3 regions of the Streptodolium elevatio genome follow, and region 3 is predicted to be linked to each of the others. Evidence: riboswitches for the same ligand, from Rfam matches in the RefSeq annotation. Region 3 holds a riboswitch; each other region holds the start of a gene.
What was found. A riboswitch is a leader RNA that binds a small molecule or an ion and turns the genes downstream of it on or off. The one in region 3 is predicted to bind cyclic di-AMP.
Positions count from the first base shown of each region.

Region 1: it holds a riboswitch for cyclic di-AMP, as region 3 does, so the genes downstream of both, ACWD12_RS02105 (C40 family peptidase) here and ACWD12_RS21685 (NlpC/P60 family protein) in region 3, are expected to answer to the same signal.
Region 2: it holds a riboswitch for cyclic di-AMP, as region 3 does, so the genes downstream of both, ACWD12_RS36900 (transglycosylase family protein) here and ACWD12_RS21685 (NlpC/P60 family protein) in region 3, are expected to answer to the same signal.

Region 1 is NZ_JBSFVE010000001.1:484,319-488,136, reverse strand. Features, by position in the region: gene ACWD12_RS02115 (ATP-binding protein) at 1-32, shown strand, start outside; gene ACWD12_RS02110 (LuxR C-terminal-related transcriptional regulator) at 203-802, shown strand; gene ACWD12_RS02105 (C40 family peptidase) at 921-2,003, opposite strand; cyclic di-AMP (ydaO/yuaA leader) riboswitch at 2,012-2,148, opposite strand; gene ACWD12_RS02100 (hypothetical protein) at 2,375-2,728, shown strand; gene pcrA (DNA helicase PcrA) at 2,794-3,818, shown strand, end outside.
Region 2 is NZ_JBSFVE010000032.1:13,021-16,838, forward strand. Features, by position in the region: partial or broken gene ACWD12_RS36895 (NlpC/P60 family protein) at 1-24, shown strand, start outside; gene ACWD12_RS36900 (transglycosylase family protein) at 458-1,852, opposite strand; cyclic di-AMP (ydaO/yuaA leader) riboswitch at 1,856-2,035, opposite strand; gene ACWD12_RS36905 (phosphatase PAP2 family protein) at 2,555-3,208, shown strand; gene ACWD12_RS36910 (hypothetical protein) at 3,497-3,818, shown strand, end outside.
Region 3 is NZ_JBSFVE010000011.1:246,493-250,310, forward strand. Features, by position in the region: gene ACWD12_RS21675 (hypothetical protein) at 339-1,625, shown strand; gene ACWD12_RS21680 (hypothetical protein) at 1,654-2,025, opposite strand; cyclic di-AMP (ydaO/yuaA leader) riboswitch at 2,438-2,627, shown strand; gene ACWD12_RS21685 (NlpC/P60 family protein) at 2,633-3,631, shown strand.

The DNA.
Region 1 (3,818 bases), on a different contig from region 3:
AGGCGGCGTCGAGGAACAGGAGCACCAAGTGAGCACCCAGGGCCCGCAGGACACCCCGCACACCCCCCGGCGAAGCACGCCGCAGAACCCGCCGCAGAACGCGCCGCACGACGCGCCGCAGGATCCCCGGCAGGACGCCGAGCGCGCGGCGGCGGACGCGCCGGAACCGCGCGTGCGCGTCGTACTGGTCGACGACCACCGCATGTTCCGCACCGGCGTGCGCGCCGAGATCGGCGAGGCCGTCGAGGTCGTCGGCGAGGCCGAGGACGTCGCGTCGGCGGTCTCGGTCGTCCACGCGACGATGCCCGAGGTCGTGCTGCTCGACGTGCACCTGCCCGGCGGGGGAGGCGTCGAGGTGCTGAAGCAGTGCGCCGGCCTGCAAGGCAGGGTGCGGTTCCTGGCGCTGTCGGTGTCGGATGCGGCCGAGGACGTCATCGGGGTCATCCGGGGCGGCGCCCGCGGCTATGTCACGAAGTCCATCACCGGCGACGAACTCGTACGCGCCGTGGGCCGGGTGGCCGAGGGCGACGCGGTGTTCTCGCCGCGCCTGGCCGGCTTCGTGCTGGACGCGTTCTCGGCGACCGACGTACCGCCGATCGACGAGGACCTGGACCGGCTGACGCAGCGCGAGCGCGAGGTGCTGCGGCTGATCGCGCGCGGCTACGCGTACAAGGAGATCGCGCGGCGGCTGGTGATCTCGGTCAAGACGGTCGAGACGCATGTGTCGGCGGTGCTGCGGAAGTTGCAGTTGTCCAACCGGCACGAGCTGACCCGCTGGGCGACCGACCGCCGCCTGGTCTGACCGCGCGGCTGCCCGTCGGCAGGCCCGGGCGCAGGACTGGGCGGCAGGACCCGAAACGACGCGGGCCCCTGATTCCGGAGCACCGGAATCGGGGGCCTGCGGTACGTGGTGCGGCGGGTCAGCCCACGCGGCGCGCGGAGTGGAACGGCATCTCGGTGATCGGGGCGACCTTGATGACGGATCCCGGACGAGGGGCGTGCACCATCTTGCCGTCGCCGATGTACATCCCGACGTGGCTGATGTCGGAGTAGAAGAAGATCAGGTCGCCCGGCTGGAGCTGGGACTTGGACACCGGGCTGCCGACCTTGACCTGGTCCCAGGTGGTACGCGGCAGCTTGACGTTCGCCTTCGCCCACGCGGCCTGCATGAGGCCGGAGCAGTCGAACGAGCTCGGCCCCGCCTTGCCCCAGCCGTACGGCTTGCCGCGCTGGTCCATCGCGAAGTCGACGGCGACCGCGGCGCGCCCGGAGGCCGGGACGTTCGGCAGCGGCTCTTCGGCCTCGGGCTTGTCGCGCCCGGCGCGGTCGTCGGTGCGCTCTTCGTCGGCGTGGTCGTTGGACTCCAGGACGGCCTGGCGCTCGGCCTCGGTGAGGGTGTTGAGCAGCGCCTGGGCCTTGTTGAGCTTCTCCTGGATCTCGTTCTTCTTGCCGTTGAGGTCCTTGCGCAGCGCGTCGAGGTCGGCGAGCTGCTGGGAGGCCTCGGCGCGGTCCTGCTGGAGCATGCGCGCCTGCGCGGCGATCTGTTCGAGGCGGGTGGCCTGCTGGCTGTCGATCTGGTCCAGCATCTGGGCCTTTTGGAGGTACATCGCGGGGTCGCCGCTCAGCGCGAGCTGGAGCTCGGGCGGCATGCCCCCGTTGCGGTACTCCTCGGCGGCTATGACACCGATCTGCTCGCGCAGCTGGTTCATCGCGGCCTGCTCCTCGGCGACGCGGGTCTGCGTCGCGTTGGACTCCTTCTGCAGCACCTCGACCTGCTCCTGGACGCCGTTGAAGACGTCCGTCGCCTTGGCGACCTCGCGGTGCAGCTGGTTGACCTGCTCCTGCACCTGCGCGGAGGTGGGCGCCGGGTCGGCGCTCGAGGTGCCGGCGAACGCCACGACACCGGTCATGGTCACGGCGGCGGTGGCGAGCGTGGCGGCACCCCTCGGGGCGCTGCGCGGCTTTATCCGGCGGTGCTGCGCGGGACGGCGATGAGACGCCACGAAAGCGTCACTCCTTCCTCGGCCGCCTACCGGGTTAGCTGACAGGCTCGGGCGGAAGAAGACGCCCTACGACTCCGGACTGGCGGGCCCGGACCCGATTCGCCTCGATGGGAACCTGGGTCCCCGGCTCCGGCTCGTGCTCCTCGGCCGTGGGGGCGGCCTCGGTACGTCGCCGGACTCGGCGGTGGCGGCCGTGCACTCCTGGTGGAGCACGGGGGTACGGCCGCCTGGCCGAGAACATTAGTCACAGGAGTGTCACGACCCCCAGCTTTCCGGGCCGCATTGCCAAGTCTTTACCTTGAGGGCCGTTTCATTGTCCGCTTTGTGATTTTTGTAGTCTCGGAGCGCCATCCCACCGTGAGGAGCGTTTCGTGGACGTCGTCCGACAACTTCTGCTCGTCCTGCACATCATCGGGATCGGGTCCCTGCTCGGCGGCTTCCTCACCCAGATGAAGGGGATGAAGACCGGAGACGTCCGCATCAACCCGGCCATGACGCACGGCGCCCTCACGATGCTCGTCACCGGCATCGCGCTGGTCGGCGTCCGGCAGGCCGACGACCTCGACGTCGACAACACCAAGATCAGCGTCAAGCTCGCCATCCTCATCGGGATCCTGCTCATGGTGTGGACGAACCGCGCGAAGGAGCGCGTCGACGTGCAGCTCTTCGGCGCCGTCGGCCTGCTCACCGTCGCCAACATCGTCATCGCCGTCATGTGGACCTGAGTTCGCCCCGGGCCGAGGCGGGCGGGCACCGGAACACCGCCCGCGGCTCGTAGACTCGGCAGACGATGAGCAAACTCTTCGACGACATGCCGCTGCCGGGGTTCGACGCCGAGATCCCGCCGCCCGCCGCCGAGCCGCTGCCGGACGACGCCCCGCCGCCGCCCGAGTACGACCCGGCTCCCGACGACCTGTTCGACGGCGACTACGCCCCGCCGACCGAGCCGTACGAGGGCCACTACCGCAACGGCGCCCGCAAGCCGGTGATCGATCCCGCGCGCCTGCTCGACGGCATGAACCCGCAACAGCGCGCCGCGGTCGTCCACGAGGGCTCCCCGCTGCTCATCGTCGCGGGCGCCGGCTCCGGCAAGACCCGCGTGCTGACCCACCGCATCGCGTACCTCCTGGGCGCGCGCGGCGTGCACCCCGGCGAGATCCTCGCGATCACCTTCACCAACAAGGCCGCGGGCGAGATGAAGGAACGCGTCGAGGCACTGGTCGGCCCGCGCGCCAAGGCCATGTGGGTCTCCACGTTCCACTCCTCGTGCGTGCGCATCCTGCGGCAGCAGTACAAGAAGCTCGGCCTCAGCTCGACCTTCTCCATCTACGACGCCGCCGACTCGCAGCGGCTCATGGCGATGGTGTGCCGCGACCTGGACCTCGACCCCAAGCAGCACCCCCCGCGCAAGTTCAACGCGCAGGTGTCGAACCTCAAGAACGAGCTCATCGACCCGGAGACCTACGCGTCCGGGACGCAGAACGACGCCGAGCGCAAGCTCGCCGAGGCGTACACGCTCTATCAGGCGCGCCTGCGGCAGGCCAACGCCCTCGACTTCGACGACCTCATCATGACCACGGTCAACCTGCTGCAGGCGTTCCCGGACGTCGCCGAGCACTACCGCCGCCGCTTCCGGCACGTCCTCGTCGACGAGTACCAGGACACCAACCACGCGCAGTACGTGCTGGTCCGCGAGCTCGTCGGCGGCGCCGCCGGGCACGGCCCCAAGCGCACCGTCGACGGCGACCTGGTCAACCCCGCCGAGGAGGGCCTGGCCGAGGTCCCGCCCGCCGAACTGTGCGTCGTGGGCGACGC
Region 2 (3,818 bases), on a different contig from region 3:
CCCGAGGGGGCGGAGGCCCTGCCGGTACGCGGCGGCCCGGTCGTCGCCAACGTCGCCGGAACGGCGGGGGCAGGTGCACCCCGTACGTCCTTCTCCGACACGACCCCCGCGCCGCCCACCCCCACCCCCGCACCGGCAACCCCCTCGCCGACAGCCCCCGCACCGAGCCAACCACCGGCGCAGGCGCCCCCGCGTCCCGGTGCGCCGACGACCAGCCGCCCGGCCCCCGGCAAGCAGCCGCCGCCCTCCAGGCCCACCACGTCCCCACCGCCCACCCGTGCCCCCGCCGCGGCCCCTGTGCGCCCGTAGCGGCTCCCGGCGACGCCCATCCCCCACAACAGGCCGCCACCCGCCCGAAAACGCCGCAGGCCCCGGACCGTGGGGTCCGGGGCCTGCGGCGTGGTGCCTCTACCGCGTCACTGCGATGTCAGTTCGACCGATCGCGAGGATCAGTGGATCAGACGTTGACGCCGTGGGCGCGGAGGTAGGTGATCGGGTTGATGTCCGAGCCGTAGTTCGGGCCGGTGCGCACCTCGAAGTGCAGGTGCGGGCCGGTCGAGTTGCCGGTCGAGCCGACGAGGCCGACCTGCTGGCCGGTCGAGACCTTCTGGCCGACCGAGACGGAGATCTTCGACATGTGGCCGTACTGCGTGTAGCGGCCGTCGGCGTGCTTGATGACGACCTCGTTGCCGTACGCGCCGCCCCAGCCCGCGGAGACCACGGTGCCGGAGGTGACGGCGCTGACCTTGGTGCCGGCCGACGCGCGGAAGTCCTCACCGGTGTGGCCGTTCGACCACATGGAGCCCGAGCGGCCGTACGAGCCGCTCGCCGCACCCGGAACGGGGCGGACGTAGCCGGACGACGACGCCTCGGTCGACGACGAGTTGCCGGTCGACGGCTTGGCGGCGCTCGAGTTCGTGTTGGAGCTCGTGCTCGGCTTGGTGGTCTCGCTCTTGGCGGGGGCCTTGTCCTCGGTCAGCTTCGCGCCCGAGGGCTTCGTGGACGAGGAGGACGCCGACGGGGCCGGAGCCGGCTTCGCCGGGGTGTCCTCGGTCAGCTTCGCCGGGGCCGGGGCCGCGGTGGACTGGCCGCCCAGGGCCAGCTTCTGGCCCGGGAAGATCAGGTTCGGGTTGCCGCCGACGACGCCGCGGTTGAGGTCGTACAGCTTCTGCCAGCCGCCGGTGACGTCGTGCGCCCGGGCGATCTTGAACAGGGTGTCGCCGACGACGACCGTGTAGTCGGCCTTGGCGGTGCTCGCGGACGGCGCGGGGGTCGCCGGCTTGGTCGGGGCCTGCTGCGTCTTCGCCTCGGGCTGCGCGGCCGGCTTGGGGGCGGCGGCCTTGGCGTCCTCGGTGAGCTTCGCACCCGAGGGCTGCTGCGCGGCGGGCTTCGGCGCGGTCTGCGTCGAGGTCTTGCCCTGGGTCTGCGAGGACCCGTTGGACGAGCCGGTGTCGATCGAGGGGGCGCCGCTGTTCTTGGTCAGGCCCGCCTTGACGGAGCAGACCGGCCAGGCGCCGGGGCCCTGGCCCGCGAGCACCTTCTCGGCGATCGCGATCTGCTGGTCCTTGGTGGCCAGGTCGGCGCGCGCGGCGTACTGCGTGCCGCCGAACTCGCGCCAGGTGGAGTTGGTGAACTGCAGCCCACCGTAGAAGCCGTTGCCGGTGTTGATGGACCAGTTGCCGGTGCTCTCGCACTGGGCGACCTTGTCCCAGGTGCTCACCGACGCGGCGGAGGCGGTGGTCGCCCCGATGATCGGGGCGGCGATCGCGGCACCGGTGACACCGGCGGCGACGGCGATGCGCGAGGTCGTGGACAGACGGGTACGGCGATGACGCCCGGTTCCGGACAGCATGAAGCGTTTCCTCTCCTACGCCTGCGAGGTGAGCTGTCGGATTCGGGCTGGAGTTGCCCGGCCGCCCGCGGCGACCCCGGTCGAAGGGTCACTGGTACGGCTTCACCCCTAGCCGTCCTGGTTTGTCACCAGTCCGGCGCGTTACACCTGGTTCCCCCGCTTCTGCCGTGGCTGCTTCTCAGCTGTCCCGTCCCGACCGGCGGCAGAACTAGGCGTTCCGGTGAGAGGGGTCGGTGTGGGGACCGACGCGGAGCACGTTAGGCAGACAGATCCTGAGATCACAAGCGACTCATCGTAAGAACAGGTTTACGTCCGTTTTGTGGTGGGCAAGACGTCACTCCTTGTCACTTTTGGACGGCCGAAGGTGTCCGAATTCCTACCTTCGGTACCGCTCCACTGACCGTTTGTGAAAAACCACCACGCTTCGCGCACGGACGGTGATCGAACGTCAAATCGGTGTGACCTGGCCGACATTCCGAAGGCAAGATCCGAAATGTCCGACATGGGGCTTTGTTCGGCAGGTCATCGGCGCGCATCTCCTTCGATCGGATGACCTGACGGGCACTCTGCCATCATTCGTCCGGATTATCCGGTCGGCCGAGCTCCCTCTCAGGGCCCCAATCAGGGGAATCCCCGCGGTTCGGGAACCGCGCAGACCTCCCAAGCGTGATCTTGAAGGACGAATTCTCGGGAGGTCCTGCCGTGTCCGTGTACGCCTTGCCCGCCGCGGCCGAGCCCGCGGTGCCCCTCGCCGCCGGAGACAACATCGACGTCGATGTCCTCCAGGGCGTCAACGGCCTCGCCGAGGACACCACATGGGCGCACGGCTTCATGGAGTTCATGGGGGAGTACGGCCTCCTCGCGATCCTCGCCGGACTCCTCGGCATCGCGTGGTTCCGGGCCCGCCGGCGTCCCGACCACGACGTCGCCGTCGCCGGGCTCATCTGGGCGCCGATCGCCGCCCTGCTCGCCGAGGTGGCCAACATGCCGCTGCGCGAATGGGTCGACCGGCCCCGCCCCTTCCTGACCCACCCCGACGTCACGGTCCTCGTGCAGGGCAAGGACGACCCGTCCTTCGCCTCCGACCACGCCCTGCTGACGATGTCCCTGGCGATCGCCCTGCTGCTGGTCGACCGGAGGCTCGGCGCTATTGCCGTCCTCGTCGCCGTCCTTCAGGGGTTCGCCCGCCTCTATGTAGGGGTCCACTACCCCACGGACATCCTGGGTGGCTTCGCGCTCGGCGCTCTCGTCGCGCTCGCGCTGTCGCCGCTGGCCCTGCGTGCCCTGCTGCCGGTCGTACGCCGGGTCGAGACCACACCGCTGCGCCCGCTGGTCGTCGCGGAGCCGACCGGCTGACCCACCGCTCGCACCGTCCCGCCGCACACCGCACACCGCGCGCCTGCACGCCGCCCGCAGCCCATCGCGCCCGACGTGGCGTACCCCGCCCTCGACGAGCCACCGCCCGCAAGGGTCAAGATTCCCGAAACCGGGCCCAACCGCGCGCCCTCGGTGCCAGACTCACCCGCGTCCGGTCATCGGATCATCATCCGAGGCGTCACCCCTCCGCGCCGTTTCCCCGGACAGTCGCTCCTGCGCGGCCACCGTCCCGTGGCGCGCGCACTCCACGACGAGGGGTCCACAGCCGTGTCCGCACCGACATCCGCACGCCGCCGTACGCACCGGGCAACCGCCAAGCCCACCCCCGCCGCCGGCCGCGCCGGCACCCGCACCACCACCACCCGTAGCCGTACCCGTACCCGCGCCGCCACCCGCATCTCCGCCGCCGCAATCGTCCCGGCCGCCGCGCTGGCCGCCCTCCTCGCGGGCGCGGCCCCCGCGCAGGCCGCCACAACCCCGGCGCCGACCACACCGCCCCCTGCCGCCATCGCCGCAGCCGCAGAGCCGACGGGCCGGGCCGACGGCCAGGAGCAGGCGGAGCGTGTGGAAGCCGCGCTCCGCGAGGTCG
Region 3 (3,818 bases):
CGCGGACCGGTCACGGGCCGGTCAGGGGAAGGGAGTCGGGTCTGGTCGCCGTGGGGGGCGGCCGGGCCCGGTTCCCCTTCGACCCGATCCTCCTTGCCGCCAGGTTCCCTTCGGCCGACCGAGTTCCCCTTCCCCCGGGTTCGGCTTCCCCCGGTTCCTCCACTTCGAATTCCCCGCCCCCGGTGACCGTGCCCGATTCGCTGTCTTGTCGATTCATGTATTTTCCCGGGCGTTTCGCGCCGCCTGGAGTGTGAGGGGTCTCCAGCTGTCGTCGTCTCATCGCGTTCCGCCATACTGCTGCGCGGAATTGACCCCCCGGCGAGATGAAGGACAGATCCTTGACGCACGTTCCACCGCCGTGGCCGCCTGCTCAGCCTCCCGGGGCGACGGGCCAATTCCCCTTCCAGCCGGGCGCGTACGCGCCGCACCCCGCGCCGCACCCGTCCGCGCCCTCGTCGGCACCGCCGCCCGGTCCCGGTCCCGGCGGACCGCAGGGTAGGCCGCCCCGGACCTTCGGCACCGTCGCCGGCAAGGTGCTCGCGTACCTGATCAACCCCAAGGGCGCGGCCCAGCGTGCGCTGAAGCCGCAGAACCGGCTGGCCCCGCCCGACCCGCGCATCGACCAGCTGGGCCTGATCCGCACGCTGATCGGGATGGCGGTGGTCGTGTGGGTCGCGGTGAAGTACGACAGCGTCGAGGGCGACAAGGTCTTCAGTGAGGCGATCCTGCACGTCACGATCTCCGTCGTGGTGGCGATGGTCGCCGTTCCGCTCTGTGCGCTGGCCTTCGTACTGCTCTCGCACGACAACGTCCGCCGGGAGACGCGTCGGGCGATGCGCTATCCGATGACCTCGATGGCCTGGTTCCTCGGGGCGGGCGGCATCCTCGCGGCGGTGGCCGCGAGCGGACTCGTCGAGGCCAAGCCGGACCACCCCGCCATGTGGGTTCTTCTGCTGCTGGGACTGGCCGGCTTCATCTGGACCGGCTTCTTCGCGATCTTCGCCTTCTTCCTGGTCCCGCGGCACCTCTTCGCGGCGGCCGACGGGCACCTGCTGATGCCCAGCCTGCTCGCGCCGACGCTGTCCTGGGCGGTCGCCGCCGTCGACTTCGCGTCTCCCGGCAACAACCGGGTGCCCGCGGTGGTCGCCATCGTCGTGACGCTCGGCGGGCCGGTCACCATCACCGCCCTGTCGGTGTGGGAGGCCAAGCGGGTCCGCGAGCTGTACGGGGTGACCTTCCGCGGCGGGCCGTGGCCCGCCCGCGTACCGGCGCACGCGGTGCAGGCGGCCCAGCAGAGGGCCCAGCGCCAGGCGTCCCGGGCCGCGGTGGTGACCGGCTTCGCGAGCGGCGGTCTCCTCGGCTGGCTCCCGCGGCAGGTGGCCCGTGCGGCGTCCGGGTCATGGGCGGCGCCGACCGGCGGCAGCGGCGGCGGCATGGCCGGGTACCAGCCCGGCTACGTCGGGGTACGCCCGTTCCCGCATGTGGCCCACGTGGTCGGGGTGCTCTTCACCTGCGGGTTCTGGAGCCTGGGATACCTGACCTCGTACCTGCGCTGGAAGCGGCGCAACGCCGCGGCCCTTCGCAACCACGGCGGTGCCCCCGGCGGCGGGCCCGGCTGGTACTGACGGGCCGCTCCGGTGCCCGGGCCGGGCGTCAGAGTCCCAGCCCGACCCAGAAGCGTGCGAGCTGGTCGAAGGCCAGCACGGCGACGGCGCCGGACGCGCACACCACCGTCGTGACGAGTCCGGCCGCGCCCCAGGCGCGGTCGGCTCGCGCGGACGTCTCGTCGCGGGCGGCCGGCAGAAACAGCGACAACCCCAGTGCGCCGCCCAGGACCGCGGCGACGATCCCGAGGCCGAACCAGACCACCGACCCGCCCTCGCCACCGGGCACGCCCTCCCACAGCATGGCCATGCCGCCGAGCCCGAGGCCCCAGGCGAGGAGCAGGGTGAGCGCGCGGACCGGGAGCGCGACGAGTGCGGGGGAGGACAACCACATCAGGCTTCGGCGCGTCGCCTCGGTCACCGGGCCTCCAAGGTGTCTGGCAAGAGCGTCTGTCGAGAAATGTCTATTTGGAGATGAGTCGTCATGATTTGACGGCACTCCTTTCGACGCTAGAGCCGACTTCGGCGAGTGGCAGCCCGGCGCATCCGAAGGAGTGACAAACCCTTCTGTTGCCCAAATATGGACAACACGGAACGTATGGTGATTTGCCATCCCGGGCCGTCAAGACGATTTCGAAACTTTTTGGGTAAGCGGACCGTCACGCTCACTCTGCGACATATCCGCATGTCATCCCCGCAGGCAGGAATGGCCGTCATGCGGCTTCGGCGACTTGACGCGGCCTTTATCCGTCCGGAAACGCACCTCGCGAGTTGTGGTCGCACGAACGTTCTGTCTAGCGTCACCCCCGGTTTCGCCGCCCAGGCGTGGCCCGCCGACCGGAACGCCGAATCCCGTCCCCGGTCCCGGCGATGATGCACGACATCCGGACGGGAGCGGGGGAACCAGGTGGTATGCCGTACCCGGACATCCGGGTCCGGCTCGGGGTGAAGCCGCGCAGCGCGCGGCCGGGCCGCTCCGGTCCGAATCCGACAGCTCACCTCGCAGGCGGCAGGAGAGGAACGACTTCATGCTGTCTGCCCACAGCGTTCGCTGCCTGGTGGCCGCCGCCGGTATAGCCGGCCTCGGCGCCACGCTCACCGCGACCGCCGCCCACGCCGCGCCCGCCGCCCCCACCTTCCCGCGGAACGCCCCGGTCTCGGCGCCGGACGACGCGGCCGCCCCCGCACCGGACGTCACCGTCACCCCCGCACCCGCACCCGCCGCCGCCCCGGCCGCGCCCGCCCCGCTCGCCACGTACACCGTGGTCGCCGGCGACACCCTCTCGGAGATCGCCCAGGCGAAGGACATCCCGGGTAACTGGCAGGCGCTGTACGACATCAACCGGGACCAGCTGCCCCGCGGCGCCGACTGGATCGACATCGGCCAGGTCCTCAAGCTCGCGGGTGTCACGCAGGACGCCGCGCCGCAGAGGCCGGCCGCCGCGCCGAGCGCCCCGAGCACGTCGACCACCGAGAAGACGTCCACCAGGACCGCGCCGAAGACCTCGACGAACACCAAGCCGCAGAGCTCGTCGTCGAAGCTGACCGTCGACGCCCCCGCGAAGGCCCCGACCCGGTCCACGAACCAGGACACCTCGGGCACCACCGCCAAGACCACGACCACGCCCAAGACGCCGACGCAGCAGTCGACGGGCAGCACCGTCGCCGCACCGTCGTCCGGCAAGGCCGCCACCGCCATCGCGTTCGCGAAGGCGCAGCTCGGCAAGCCGTACGTCTACGGCGCCGCGGGCCCGGACGCGTACGACTGCTCCGGCCTGGTCCAGGCCGCGTGGAAGGCGGCCGGCGTGTCGCTGCCGCGCGTCACCAACGCGCAGTTCGCGGCCGGCAACAAGGTCTCGGTCTCCAACCTGCAGCCCGGTGACCTGGTCTTCTACTACTCGGGCATCAGCCACGTCGGCATGTACCTGGGCGACGGCAAGATCATCCACGCGCCGAACTCGCGCAGCGTCGTCAAGATCGTCGACGTCGACTCGATGCCGATCGCCGGAGCCACGCGCCCCGCGTGACCCCGCCCCCTCGGTGGCACACCCGGCGGCCCGACCGCCGGAGACACAACCCCTGACCGGCCCCGCGCGGACGGCGGTCCACGCTTCTCAGCTCGTGGACCCGCCGTCCGCGCGGGTGTCCGCAGGGGTCTGCCGCGTTTCTCGCGCCCGCCTCCGGGCAGGCGACGAGTAGAGACCCCGGCGCGGT